Regions from separate parts of the Roseateles agri genome, predicted to be linked through region 2. Evidence: predicted binding sites of a transcription regulator. Region 2 holds the regulator's gene; the other holds the start of a gene.
What was found. The regulator LexA, encoded in region 2, represses DNA repair genes until DNA is damaged. The targets are predictions, from matches to a motif close to ACTGTATNNNNATACAGT.

Region 1 (6,602 bases), on a different contig from region 2:
TGACCTTGCTGGTGGCCACGGCGGTGTTCGGCATCACGCGCAAGGGCGCGACGCGCTGGCTCAACGTCGGCGTGGTGATCCAGCCCTCGGAGCTGCTGAAGATCGCGATGCCGCTGATGCTGGCCTGGTGGTTCCAGAAGCGCGAGGGGCAGTTGCGGCTGCCGGACTTCATCGCCGCATTCGCGCTGCTGACGGTGCCGGTGGGCCTCGTCGCCAAGCAGCCGGACCTGGGCACGGCGATCCTGGTGCTGTCGGCCGGCCTCTACGTGATCTTCTTCGCCGGGCTGTCGTGGCGGCTGATCATCCCGGCCTTCGTGGTCGGCGCGGCGGCCATCACCGCCGTCGTGATGACCGAGGACCAGATCTGCCAGCCCGAAGCCAAATGGCCGGTGCTGCGCGAGTACCAGAAGAACCGCATCTGCACCCTGCTGGACCCGAGCAAGGACCCGCTGGGCAAGGGCTTCCACATCATCCAGGGCGAGATCGCCATCGGCTCCGGCGGCATGACCGGCAAGGGCTTCATGAAGGGCACGCAGACGCACCTGGAGTTCATCCCCGAGCGCACCACCGACTTCATCTTCGCGGCCTTCGGCGAGGAGTTCGGCCTGTTCGGCGCGCTGGGCCTGCTGGTCGGCTTCACCGCGCTGATCCTGCGCGGGCTCTTCATCGCCTCCGATGCGCCGACCTTGTTCTCGCGGCTGATGGCGGGCGCGGTGACGCTCTCTTTCTTCACCTACGTGTTCGTCAACATGGGCATGGTCAGCGGCATCCTGCCGGTGGTGGGTGTGCCCCTGCCCTTCATCAGCTACGGCGGGACGGCGATGGTGACGCTGGGTGTGGGCCTCGGCCTCTTGATGTCGATCTCGAAGAGCCGGCGGCTGATCCAGTCTTAGGCGGGATGGGCGTGGAACCGGATGGTGAAGCGCGCCCCTGGTGAAGCGTTGCGCGGCCGGGTGTCATCCAGCGTGATCTCCGCCTCGTGCTGCTGGGCGATCTCGCGGACGATCGCCAGGCCCAGGCCCGAGCCGTCGACATTGGTGCCCAGCGCGCGGTAGAACGGCTGGAACACCTTCTCGCGCTCGGCCTCGGGAATGCCGGGCCCGGAGTCCTCGACCTGCAGCACGCTGACCTGGCCGAACGGGTCCTCGACGATGCGCACGGTCACCGTGCCGCCCGGCGGCGTGTAGAGCAGCGCGTTGTCGACCAGGTTGCGGATCAGCTCGCGGATCAGCAGCGGATGGCCCAGCACGCGCAGGCTGCTGGCCTCGGCGTCGGGGCCTTCGTAGCCGAGGTCGATGCGCTTGTCGAGCGCGCGCGGCACGAAGTCGCGCACGGTCTCGGTGGCGATCTCGGGCAGGGTGACCTCGCTGCGGCGCTTCGCATGCTCCTGGTCTTCGGCCCGCGCCATCGCCAGCAGCTGGTTGACCATGTGCGCCGCGCGCTGGCTGGACAGGGCGATCTGCTGCAGCGAGCGCTTCAGCTGCGCCGGATCGCTGCGGCCTTCGTCGATCTCGCGCTGCGCGAATTCGGCCTGGGTGCGCAGGCCCGCCAGCGGCGTCTTCATCTGGTGTGCCGCATCGGCGAGGAAGTGCTTCTGCGCGCTGATCGACTGGTCCAGCCGGGCCAGCAGGTCGTTGATGGCGCGCACCAGCGGCGCGACCTCGTCGGGGATGCGCTGCTCGTCGATCGGGCTCAGGTCGGAGCTGTCGCGCGAGCGGATGCGCCGCTGCAGCTCGTTCAGCGGCGCGATGCCGCGCGCCAGCGCCAGCCAGACCAGCAGCACTGCCAGCGGCAGGATCACGAACTGCGGCAGGATCACGCCCTTGATGATCTCGTTGGTCAGGCGCGAGCGCTTGCCGAGCGTCTCGGCGACCTGGATCAGCACCGTGGCGGCGGGCGCGGCCGGCGGCGCGGCCCACAGATAGGCCACGCGCACCCGCTCGTTGCCGACCTCGTCGTCGCGGTAGCGCAGCTCCCAGGGCGGGACCGGATCGTCGTCGGACTGTTGCGGCACCGGCAGATCGGCATCGCCGCTGAGCAGCTCGCCGCGCTGGCCCAGCACCTGGTAGTAGACGGTGTCCGTTTCGTCGGCCCGCAGCAGCGCCGCCGCCTCGGGCGCCAGCGCATAGCGGTTGCGGCCGCTGCGCCCGGCCGGCACCTCGGCCGAGACCGCCTGCTGACCCAGGGTGCGCGCCATCTCGCCCAGTTCCCGGTCATAGGGCTTGTTGGCGATGCCCTGTGCGACCAGCCAGGTCAGTGCCACGCTGATCGGCCAGATCAGCAGCAGCGGCGCGAGCATCCAGTCGAGGATCTCGCCGAACAGCGAGCGCTGGCCCTTTTCAGGCTTATCAGGCCGATCGGGCCTTTCTGGCCGTTCCTGCTCGGGCGGCGGCGCCGTGCTCAAGAAGCAATCTTCTCGAGGCAGTAGCCGAGGCCGCGCACGGTGGCGATGCGCACCGGGCCCTGCTCGATCTTTTTGCGCAGCCGGTGGATGTAGACCTCGATCGCGTTGTTGCTGACCTCTTCGCCCCACTCGCACAGGCGCTCGACCAACTGATCCTTGCTGACCAGTCGCCCGGCGCGTTGCAGCAGCACCTCCAGCAGCGAGAGTTCGCGGGCCGACAGCTCGATCATCTGGTCGTTGATGTAGGCCACGCGGCCGGTGGCGTCGAAGGACAGCGGGCCGTGCCGGATCACGGTGGACGCGCTGCCCAGGCCGCGGCGCGTCAGCGCCCGCACCCGCGCTTCGAGCTCCTGCAGCGAGAAGGGCTTGGCCATGTAGTCGTCCGCGCCGAGGTCCAGGCCCTTGACGCGCTGCTCGACGCTGTCGGCCGCCGTCAGGATCAGCACCGGCACGGCCGAGCCGCGCCCGCGCAGCTTGCGCAGCACCTCGTGGCCGTGCAGCTTGGGCAGACCCAGGTCCAGGATCACCAGATCGAACTCGTGAGCGGCCAGCGCGGCGTCCGCCTCGGTGCCCGTGCCGACCTGGTCGACCGCGTAGCCCGAGGCGCGCAGCGAACGCAGCAGGCCATCGGCGAGCACCTGGTCGTCTTCGGCAATGAGGATGCGCATGGTCGGGTGTCTCCGCGGTCGTTTGCCGCCAATTCTATGAAGGGGCCCCCCTAAGGATTTCTGCTGACAACACTTGTCAGCAGGGCGCCGCGCGACTACTGTTCAAAACACTGTACATGCATACAGATTGCGCCATAATCCGCCCCAACCTTCACCCGGAGAACGACTCATGGACGCGCCCGTCAAAGCCCTGAACACCGAAAAAGCCAAGGCCCTGCAAGCCGCCCTCGCCCAGATCGAAAAGCAATTCGGCAAGGGTTCCATCATGCGCCTGGGCGAAGGCGAGGTGATCGAGGACATCCAGGTCGTCTCCACCGGCTCGCTGGGCCTGGACATCGCGCTGGGCGTCGGCGGCCTGCCGCGCGGCCGCGTGGTCGAGATCTACGGCCCGGAATCCTCGGGCAAGACGACGCTGACCTTGCAGGTCATCGCCGAGATGCAGAAGCTCGCCGGCACCTGCGCCTTCATCGACGCCGAGCACGCGCTCGACATCCAGTACGCCCAGAAGCTGGGCGTCAACCTGCAGGAACTGCTGATCAGCCAGCCCGATACCGGCGAGCAGGCGCTCGAGATCGTTGACGCGCTGGTGCGCTCCGGCTCGGTGGACTTGATCGTCGTCGACTCGGTCGCCGCGCTGACACCCAAGGCCGAACTGGAAGGCGAGATGGGCGATTCGCTGCCCGGCCTGCAGGCCCGCCTGATGAGCCAGGCCCTGCGCAAGCTCACCGCCACGATCAAGAAGACCAACTGCATGGTCATCTTCATCAACCAGATCCGCATGAAGATCGGCGTGATGTTCGGCAGCCCGGAAACCACCACCGGCGGCAACGCGCTGAAGTTCTACGCCTCCGTCCGCCTCGACATCCGCCGCATCGGCTCGATCAAGAAGGGCGAGGAGGTGATCGGCTCCGAGACCAAGGTCAAGGTCGTCAAGAACAAGGTCTCGCCCCCGTTCAAGACGGCAGAGTTCGACATCCTTTACGGCGAAGGCATCAGCCGCGAGGGCGAGATCATCGACATGGGCGTCGTCCACAAGATCGTCGAGAAGTCCGGCTCCTGGTACGCCTACAACGGCGAGAAGATCGGCCAGGGCAAGGACAACGCACGCGAGTTCCTGCGCGAGAACCCCGACGTCGCGGTCGAGATCGAGAACAAGATCCGCGAAGCCGTCGGCGTGGCGCTGATCGGCGGCGACGAGGCGGCCGAGGCCTGAGTTTCGTTGACCGTCCGTGGGACGCACGCCGCTCTCGCTGAAGATGCGTGCAATCGCGCTGCTCTCGCAGCGCGAGCACAGCCCGCTGGAACTGCGGCGCAAGCTGCTGCGGATCCGTCGTGACGCCCAGGAGGCGGAGGACGACGAGGACCGGTCGGCCATCGAGGTCGATCAGCTGATCGAGTGGCTGCGCGCGCAGGGCTATCTGAGCGAGACGCGCTTCGTCGAATCGCGCGTGCATGCGCGGGCGCAGCGCTACGGCAGCCTGCGCATCAAGCTGGAACTGGCGCAGCACGGCCTGACGCTCAGCGCCGATGCGCAGGCGGAACTCAAGTCGACCGAACTGGCACGGGCTCGCAGCCTCTGGCAGCGCAAGTTCGGCGCTAACGGCACTGGCGACCCCGATGCGGTGGCCGGCAACCCCGCGCTGCGCGCCCGGCAGATGCGCTTTCTCAGCGGCCGAGGTTTCTCGCCGGAGGTCATCCGCCAGGTGCTCAGGGGCCGGGTAGAGGATTGAACCGGTCGGGCGTCGCCCGTGCCGCGACGCTGGCGGATAGGCACTTGTTGGGATTGCAATTGCCGGCGGAGCAACGGCCGTTGCTGCGGGCGGGGAGGCTTGATGCGGCGCAGCATGCTACATTCCCGCCCTGCGCTTCCGCACGCAGGACGGCCCTCGCCGTCGTTCTGCACATCGGAGCGCGCAAGCCGTTCGTTCCTGAAACTCCATGTCCGAGTCGCCTCCCCTCGCTTCGAGCCGTCGTCCGATCCATCGCCGCGCCATCGACGTGCAGGTGTTTGGGCGGGATGACGGCCTGTTCGAAGTCGAGGCCCAGCTGACGGACACGAAGTCGCGCGACATTCCGCTCGCCGGCACGACCCGCAAGGCGGGCGAGCCGGTTCACGACATGCTGCTGCATCTGGTCGTCGATCGTGACCTGAACATCGCCGCCGCCGGCTCCAAGACCCGCTGGATGCCGTATCCCGGCGTCTGCGACCAGCACGGCAACGCCTACGAGCAACTCGTCGGGCTGAACCTGCTGAAGGGCTTCCGGCTCGGCGTCAAGGAACGCCTGGCCGGCATCAAGGGTTGTACGCACCTGACCGAGCTGTGCCAGGTACTGCCCACGGCGGTGATTCAGGCCTTCGCCGGCCTCGTGCTCGACACGCGCGAGGGCGACCACGAAGCCGCCCAGCAGCCCTTCCAGCTCGACAAATGCCATGCGCTGCGCACCGATGGCGAGAACGTTCGCACCCATTACCCGCGCTGGTATCGAACGCCTACGGCGTCTTCCTGACCCGCTTCTTTCCAGCTTCCTCTCACTTTCTTTCTTCCAAACAGCGAGATCCTTATGAAGATTCACGAGTACCAGGCCAAGGAAATCCTGCGCCAGTTCGGCGTGCCGGTGCCGCGTGGCATCCCGGCCTTCACGGTTCAGGAAGCCGTCGAAGCGGCGCAGAAGCTGGGCGGCCCGGTCTGGGTCGTCAAGGCGCAGATCCACGCCGGCGGCCGCGGCAAGGGCGGCGGCGTCAAGCTGGGCCGCAGCCTGGATGACGTGAAGGCGCTGTCCGAGCAGATCCTGGGCATGCAACTGGTCACGCACCAGACCGGCCCCGAAGGCCAGAAGGTCCGTCGCCTGTACATCGAAGACGGCGCCGACATCAAGAAAGAGCTGTACATCTCGCTGGTCACCGACCGCGGCACGCAGAAGGTGGCCTTCATCGCGTCGAGCGAAGGCGGCATGGACATCGAGGAAGTGGCCCACTCCACGCCCGAGAAGATCATCACCGAGTACATCGATCCGCTGACCGGCATCACCGCCGACCAGAGCAAGAAGATCGCCGCGGCCATCGGCCTCACCGGCGCTTCGGTGGACCAGGCCGTCGACCTGTTCGCCAAGCTCTACAAGTGCTACATGGACACGGATGCCTCGCTGGTCGAGATCAACCCGCTGAACTGCGACTCCAAGGGCAACCTGATCGCCCTGGACGCCAAGTTCAACTTCGACGCCAACGCCCTGTTCCGCCACCCGGAAATCGTCGCCTACCGCGACCTGGACGAAGAAGATCCGGCCGAAATCGAAGCCTCGAAGTTCGACCTGGCCTACATCAGCCTGGACGGCAACATCGGCTGCCTGGTGAACGGCGCGGGCCTCGCCATGGCCACGATGGACACGATCAAGCTGTTCGGCGGCGAGCCGGCGAACTTCCTGGACGTCGGCGGCGGCGCCACGGCCGAGAAGGTCACCGAAGCCTTCAAGATCATGCTGAAGAACAAGGCCGTCAAGGGCATCCTGGTCAACATCTTCGGCGGCATCAT
Region 2 (6,602 bases):
CCCGGGCTTCGAGCATCGCAGGGGATCCGTAGCGAAGCGGAGGACGGCGCAGCAGGGGCGGTTTCTTTGCTTACTTTCTTGGGCGCCCAAGAAAGTGAGTCGCCCGCCGGGGCGAGACCCGGCACCGCCCCACAAGACCAGCCTCACCCCCAGGCAAGCAAAACAACAACAGCCGCCACGACAGCCGGCACCGCCTGCACAAACAAGATCTTGCGACCAACCGTCGCCGCCCCATAAACACCCGCGACGACCACGCAGGCCAAGAAGAACAACACCGTCGCCACATCCCCCCGCGCCAACCCGAACACAAGCCCCGCCGCCAGGAACCCGTTGTACAGCCCCTGATTCGCCGCCAGCGTCTTGCTCGCCTCCGCGAACACCGGATCCAGCCGGAAGGTCTTCAAGCCCATCGGCTTCGTCCACAGGAACATCTCCAGCACCAGGAAGTACAGGTGCAGCGCGGCGACCAGTGCCACCAGGATCGTTGCCAGCATTGCCATTCAGTCCTCACCCTTTCGAATAACCATTTAAATTGTGTGCAATTGAATTGCACTCTACATTATCGACATGCAACGCAGCAAGACATCTCCGCCAAACGCCGCAGCCGCGACCTCGCCGAACGAGGAATGGCTGCGTCTGGATGTCCAGTTATGTTTCGCCTTGTACTCCAGTTCGCTGGCGATGACCAAGTTCTACAAACCGCTGCTGGACCCGCTGGGCCTGACCTATCCGCAATACCTGGCGATGCTGGTGCTGTGGGAGCAGGACGGCATCAGCGTCTCGGCGCTGGGACAGAAGCTGTCGCTGGACTCCGGCACGCTGACGCCGCTCTTGAAGCGGCTCGAAGCCGCCGAGCTGATCACCCGCGAACGTGCCGCCGATGACGAGCGGCGCGTCCACATCCATCTGAGCAAGACTGGCCGCGCGCTGAAGAAGAAGGCGGCCGGCATCCCGGAACAGGTCGCCTGCGCCAGCGCCTGCTCCATCGAAGAACTGAGTTCCCTGACCCGGCGCCTGCACGAGCTGCGCACGCAAATCCAGGCCGCCTCCTTGCCCCTGTCCCCTACCGTTTGACCCTCACTCACTGAAAGGTACTCACCATGGCACTCGACAAAGTTCTCTACACCGCCCATGCCACGTCCACCGGCGGCCGCGACGGCTCCTCGCAATCGAGCGACGGCAACCTCAAGGTCAAGCTGACCGTGCCCAAGGAAATGGGCGGCCCCGGCGGCGAAGGTACGAACCCCGAGCAGCTGTTTGCCGCCGGCTACTCGGCCTGCTTCCTGGGCGCGATGAAGTTCGTCGCCGGCCAGAAGAAGGTCGCCCTGCCGGCCGACACCTCGATCACTGCCGACATCGGCATCGGCCCGATCCCGGCCGGCTTCGGCATCCAGGCGACGCTGAACATCACGATCCCGGGCATGGAGCGCAGCGCCGCTGAAGCGCTGGTCGAGGCCGCGCACCAGGTGTGCCCGTACTCGAACGCCACCCGCGGCAACATCGACGTGACGCTGAACGTCCTCTAAGACCTAGCGAGAAGCTCGAGGATCAGCTCGATCCTCGACTTCACCGGGCTCAGCGCTCCCGCGCTGGGCAGATCGCCGGCCGCCATCACCGGCCCGGCATCGCAGCGCGTGCTGCGCAGCACCTTCACACCGCCAGCCTGGGCGCCTTCCAGCGAACGCTCCAGCGCCGCTGACAGCGTGCCGTTGCCGGTGCCGGCGACGACGATGCCGTCGACGCCCTGCGCCAGTAGCGCGTCGACGATCGCTCCATCCGCGCCGACGTGGTTCATCACGATCTGCACACGCGGCCACTGCGCCGCTGGGCGCGAGATGCGTGCCATGCCCAGCGCCTGTGCAGCAGGAGCCGACCGGCCGAACCAGCGCACGATCCCCTCCTCCACCACGCCCAGTTGCGCGCCTTCCGCCGACGCGAACGCGTTGACCTTGTAGCTGTGCACCTTGCGCACCTGCTCCGCCGAATGGATCTGGCCAGCGAAGGCAACCACGACGCCCGCCACCTCGCGGTCCGCCGCGACCGTCACCGCATCGAGCAGGTTCTGCGACCCGTCCTTCAGCAGCGCCGTGGCCGGCCGCATCGCGGCGGTGATCACCACCGGCTTCGTCGGTGCCAGCACGCGCTGCAGGAACCAGGCGGTTTCCTCCAAGGTGTCGGTGCCGTGCGTGATGACAAGACCTGACACCTCCGGCCGCGCCAGGTGCCGCGCTGCCGCCTCGGCGATCCGCTGCCAGGTGGCGAAGTCCATGTCCTTGCTGTCGAGCTGGGCGACCTGCTCGTGCTCCAGGCGGCGCGAGGCCAGTTGCGGCACAGCAGCGATCAGTTGATCGACGCCGATCTGAGCTGCGGTGTAGCCGACGTTGTCGGCTGCGTCCGTGGCAGTCCCGGCGATGGTTCCGCCCGTTCCGAGGATAACGATGAGGTCACGCGTCATGTCTTGCTTGTTTTTCTTCAAAACTGGATGAAAATACAGCCACTGGATAGATACTCAGATATCCAGCGGCCAACCCAGGAGCACCATGGAAGACAGCAGCCCCAAACTGACGGCCCGCCAGCAGCAGATTCTCGATCTGGTGCGCGACGCCATCGAGCAGACCGGCGCCCCGCCCACCCGCGCCGAGATCGCCGCCGAGCTCGGCTTCCGTTCCGCCAACGCAGCCGAGGAACACCTCCAGGCGCTCGCCCGCAAGGGCGTGATCGAGCTGGTCGGCGGCACGTCCCGCGGCATCCGGCTGAAGTCTGACACATTGCGCGCGCTGAACGAGGCCCGAGGCCGGGCGCGCGAATCGGTCCAGCAGTTCATGCTGCCGCTGGCGAGCCTAGCCCAGCTGACCCTGCCGCTGGTCGGCCGCGTGGCCGCCGGCCAGCCCATCCTGGCGCAGGAGCACATCGAGCAGAGCTACACGGTCGAGGCCAGCATGTTCGCCAAGAAGCCCGACTTCCTGCTGAAGGTCAAAGGCATGAGCATGAAGGACATCGGCATCATGGACGGTGACCTGCTCGCCGTCGCCAAGGCCTCCGAAGCCCGCAACGGGCAGGTCGTCGTCGCGCGCATCGGCGACGAGGTCACGGTGAAGCGCTTCAAGCGCGGCCGCTCGGGCATCGAACTGCTGCCGGAGAACGAAGACTTCGAGCCCATCCTCGTTGCCGAGGGCGATGAAAGCTTCGCGGTCGAGGGCCTCGCCGTGGGCCTGATCCGCAATCAGATGTTCTCTTGAGCGTGAAGAAGGCGGCCCACGCGGACGACTGCCAGGTGCTGGAGCAGATCCCCAACATCGGCCCCGCGATGGCCGGGGATCTGCGGGTCATGGGCATCGTGCGGCCGGCCGACCTGCGGGGCCGCGACGCGCTGGCGCTCTACAGGCAGCTCTGCAAGCTCAGCGGCCAGCGGCAGGACCCCTGCGTGCTCGACACCTTCATGGCCGCCATCGATTTCATGCAAGGTGCGGCGGCCACGCCGTGGTGGCACTACACGGCGCAGCGCAAGGCCGCCTACGGGCAGATCGACGACTGATCTGCGCCGAGGGCATCAACGCCCGGCCGACAGGCTCCTGAAGATCGCCAGGCCCTGCTCCACCAGATCGTTGTGAGGCACCTGGCCGTCCGGCGTCAGGTGGTCCACCGCATGGGGCAGCACCTGCGACAGCATCTGCGTCGCGACGTCGGGCGAGAGGCTCAGCTTCTGCGCGATGGCCGCGACCTGATCCGAGCCGAGCAGGCTCTGCAATTGGTCGGCCGAGATCGGCAGGTTCTGGCCGGTGCCGATCCACGAGGCGACGACGTTGCCCAGGCCCGCCTGCTGCGCCATGGCCACAAGGCCACCCAGGCCACCGCCCTGGCCTCCCTGCCCGCCCAGCAGGCCCGTGAGCACATCCATCATCCCCGGATGGGCTGCCGCCGCGGCCGGGTCGCGGCCTGCGCCGCTCTGGCCGCTACCCGGGTTGGCCAGCGCGCTCAGCGCCTCGTTCGCGAGTTGATCCAGAAGTCCCATGTTGTCGATGCTCCAGGTGAAAGCCTTGCGGCGAGGGGCGGAGTATTGGCCGGATCGAGCAGGAAGCCGAATCCCTTGTATCGAGGTCTTGCGGACGCGGCACGATAAATGCCCCGGCCTTAAGTTTTCTTTACCTCGGCCATCAATATCGTCCAAGCTGCGATGATCCAATTGGCGGCGATTTTGCAGCGCCGCTCTTCACGCCCTGCGACAAGGAAAACTCGAAGACCATCATGTCCAGCCTCCCGCCTTCGCCCGAATCCACAGCCAGCACGACGCCAGCCACCGCCTCCCCAACGCTCCATCCGCGCCGTCGCCGTCAACAGGGCAAGGTCTGGCCGTGGCTTCTCGTCGCGGCGGTGATCGCCGGCGGCGTGGGGGTCTGGTGGAAGACACGCCCCGCCAGCGACGCGAACGGCGGCCCCGGTGCCGGGGCAAGCGCGCCGGGTGGCGGCAACGGCGGCGGACGCCGATTCGCCGGCGGCGGCCCTGGCGGCGCGAACCGCACGCAGCCGGTCTCGGTCGACCAGGTGCGCGAGCAGAACATCCGCGTCAGCGCCAGCGCGATCGGCACGATCACCGCGTCCAACACCGCGATCGTGCATGCGCAGGTCAGCGGCGTGCTGCAATCGATCCAGTTCAAGGAAGGCCAGCAGGTCAAGGCCGGCCAGCAGCTCGCGCAGATCGACCCGCGCGCCTTCCAGGCGGCGCTGGGCCAGGCCGAAGGTGCACTGGTGCGCGACAAGGCGAGCCTGGAGAACGCCCGCCTCGACCTCGCCCGCTACCGTGATCTCGCCGCCAAGGACGCGATCCCGAAGCAGCAGCTCGACACGCAGGAGGCGCTGCTGCGCCAGCTCGAAGGCACGATCAAGCTCGATCAGGCCGCCGTCGACAGCGCACGGCTGCAGCTCTCCTATGCCCGCGTCACCGCGCCGATCAGCGGCCGTGTCGGCCTGAAGCAGGCCGACCTCGGCAACGTCGTCTCGCCCAGCGACGCCAACGGCATCGTCACGATCACGCAGAACCACCCGATCGCGATGGTCTTCGCCGTGCCCTCGACCCTGCTGCCGCAGATCACAAAGAAGCTGCGTGCGAACGAGCCGCTGGCCGTCGAGGCCTGGGACCGCACCGGCGCGACACGCCTCGCCACCGGCCGCGTCGCGACCTTGGACAACAGCATCGACACGACCACCGACACCGTCAAGCTGAAGGCCACCTTCGCCAACGAGGACGACGCACTGTTCCCCAACCAGTCGGTCGGCGCCAAGCTGCAGCTCGACGTGCTAGCCAACCATCTCGCCGTGCCCACCGCCGCCGTCCAGCGCGGCTCTCAGGGCTTCTACGTCTACGTTGTCAACGCCGACAACTCGGTGGCCACGCGCGTCGTCAAGCCGGGCCCGGTCGATGGTGACTGGATGGCCGTCGACGGCAAGGTGGAGGCCGGCGAGAAGGTCGTGATCGACGGCGTCGACCGGCTGCGCGAGGGCGCGAAGGTCGAGATCATCGCCTCCGATCCGCAGAAGCGCGCCGGCGCCGCAACGCCCGGCGGCCGCCGCAACCGTGGCGCTGGCGCGGCAGGTGCTGCCAGTGGTGCGGCATCGGGCGCCGCATCCGGTGCCCACCATACAGCCTCCGAGGCTGCCTCCGCCGACGCCCAGGAGCGCCCGCGCTGGCTCGACCGCCTGCCGCCCGACGTGCAGGAGAAGGTCATGAAGATGAGCCCCGAGGAACGCGAGGCCTGGATCGCGAAGCGCCGCGCCGAGCGCGCGGCCAGCGGCAACGGCAACTGACGCGGACTCCTCCCGATGGCGCTGAACCCTTCCCGCCCGTTCATCGAACGACCGGTCGCCACCTCGCTGCTGATGCTGGCGATCCTGCTGGCGGGCCTGCTGGCCTACCGGCTGCTGCCGCTCTCGGCCCTGCCCGAGGTCGACTATCCGACCATCCAGGTCACCGCGCTCTACCCGGGCGCCAGCCCGGACGTGATCTCCACCACCGTCACCGCGCCGCTGGAGCGCCAGTTCGGCCAGATGCCGGGCCTGTCGCAGATGACCAGCAGCAGCTCGGGCGGCGCCTCGGTGATCACCTTGCGCTTCTCGCTGGGCCTGTCGCTGGACGTGGCCGAGCAGGAGGTGCAGGCCGCGATCAACGCCGGCTCCAACCTGCTGCCCTCCGACCTGCCGATGCCGCCGGTCTACAGCAAGGTCAACCCGGCCGACGCGCCGGTGCTGACGGTGGCCGTCACCTCGCCCTCGCTGCCGGTCATCAAAATCCATGACCTGGTGGAGAACCGCCTGGCGCCCAAGCTCTCGCAGGTCGACGGCGTGGGCCTCGTCAGCATCGCCGGCGGGCGCCGCCCTGCCGTGCGCATCCAGGCGAACCCCACCGTGCTGGCCTCGCTGGGCATGTCGCTGGACGACGTGCGCACGGCCATCGCCGCCGCCAACGTCAACCAGGCCAAGGGCAGCTTCGACGGCTCGCAGCGCGCGTCCACCATCGACGCGAACGACCAGCTGAAGTCGGCCGCCGAATACCAGAATCTCGTCATCGCCTGGAAGAACGGCAACCCGCTGCGCCTGCAGGACGTGGC

Region 1: the regulator LexA is predicted to act here: its motif matches at 3,182-3,199, upstream of recA (recombinase RecA).

What each region holds. Positions count from the first base shown of each region.
Region 1 is NZ_JAXCLA010000003.1:43,310-49,911, reverse strand. It holds gene rodA (rod shape-determining protein RodA) at 1-893, shown strand, start outside; gene SNE35_RS08335 (sensor histidine kinase) at 890-2,299, opposite strand; gene SNE35_RS08330 (response regulator transcription factor) at 2,401-3,072, opposite strand; gene recA (recombinase RecA) at 3,242-4,285, shown strand; gene SNE35_RS08320 (regulatory protein RecX) at 4,302-4,802, shown strand; gene SNE35_RS08315 (DUF2889 domain-containing protein) at 5,011-5,580, shown strand; gene sucC (ADP-forming succinate--CoA ligase subunit beta) at 5,635-6,602, shown strand, end outside.
Region 2 is NZ_JAXCLA010000004.1:456,816-463,417, forward strand. It holds gene SNE35_RS14050 (DUF1304 domain-containing protein) at 144-500, opposite strand; gene SNE35_RS14055 (MarR family winged helix-turn-helix transcriptional regulator) at 568-1,074, shown strand; gene SNE35_RS14060 (organic hydroperoxide resistance protein) at 1,101-1,526, shown strand; gene SNE35_RS14065 (asparaginase) at 1,523-2,455, opposite strand; gene lexA (transcriptional repressor LexA) at 2,541-3,239, shown strand; gene SNE35_RS14075 (helix-hairpin-helix domain-containing protein) at 3,242-3,535, shown strand; gene SNE35_RS14080 (YidB family protein) at 3,551-4,012, opposite strand; gene SNE35_RS14085 (MdtA/MuxA family multidrug efflux RND transporter periplasmic adaptor subunit) at 4,246-5,802, shown strand; gene SNE35_RS14090 (MdtB/MuxB family multidrug efflux RND transporter permease subunit) at 5,824-6,602, shown strand, end outside.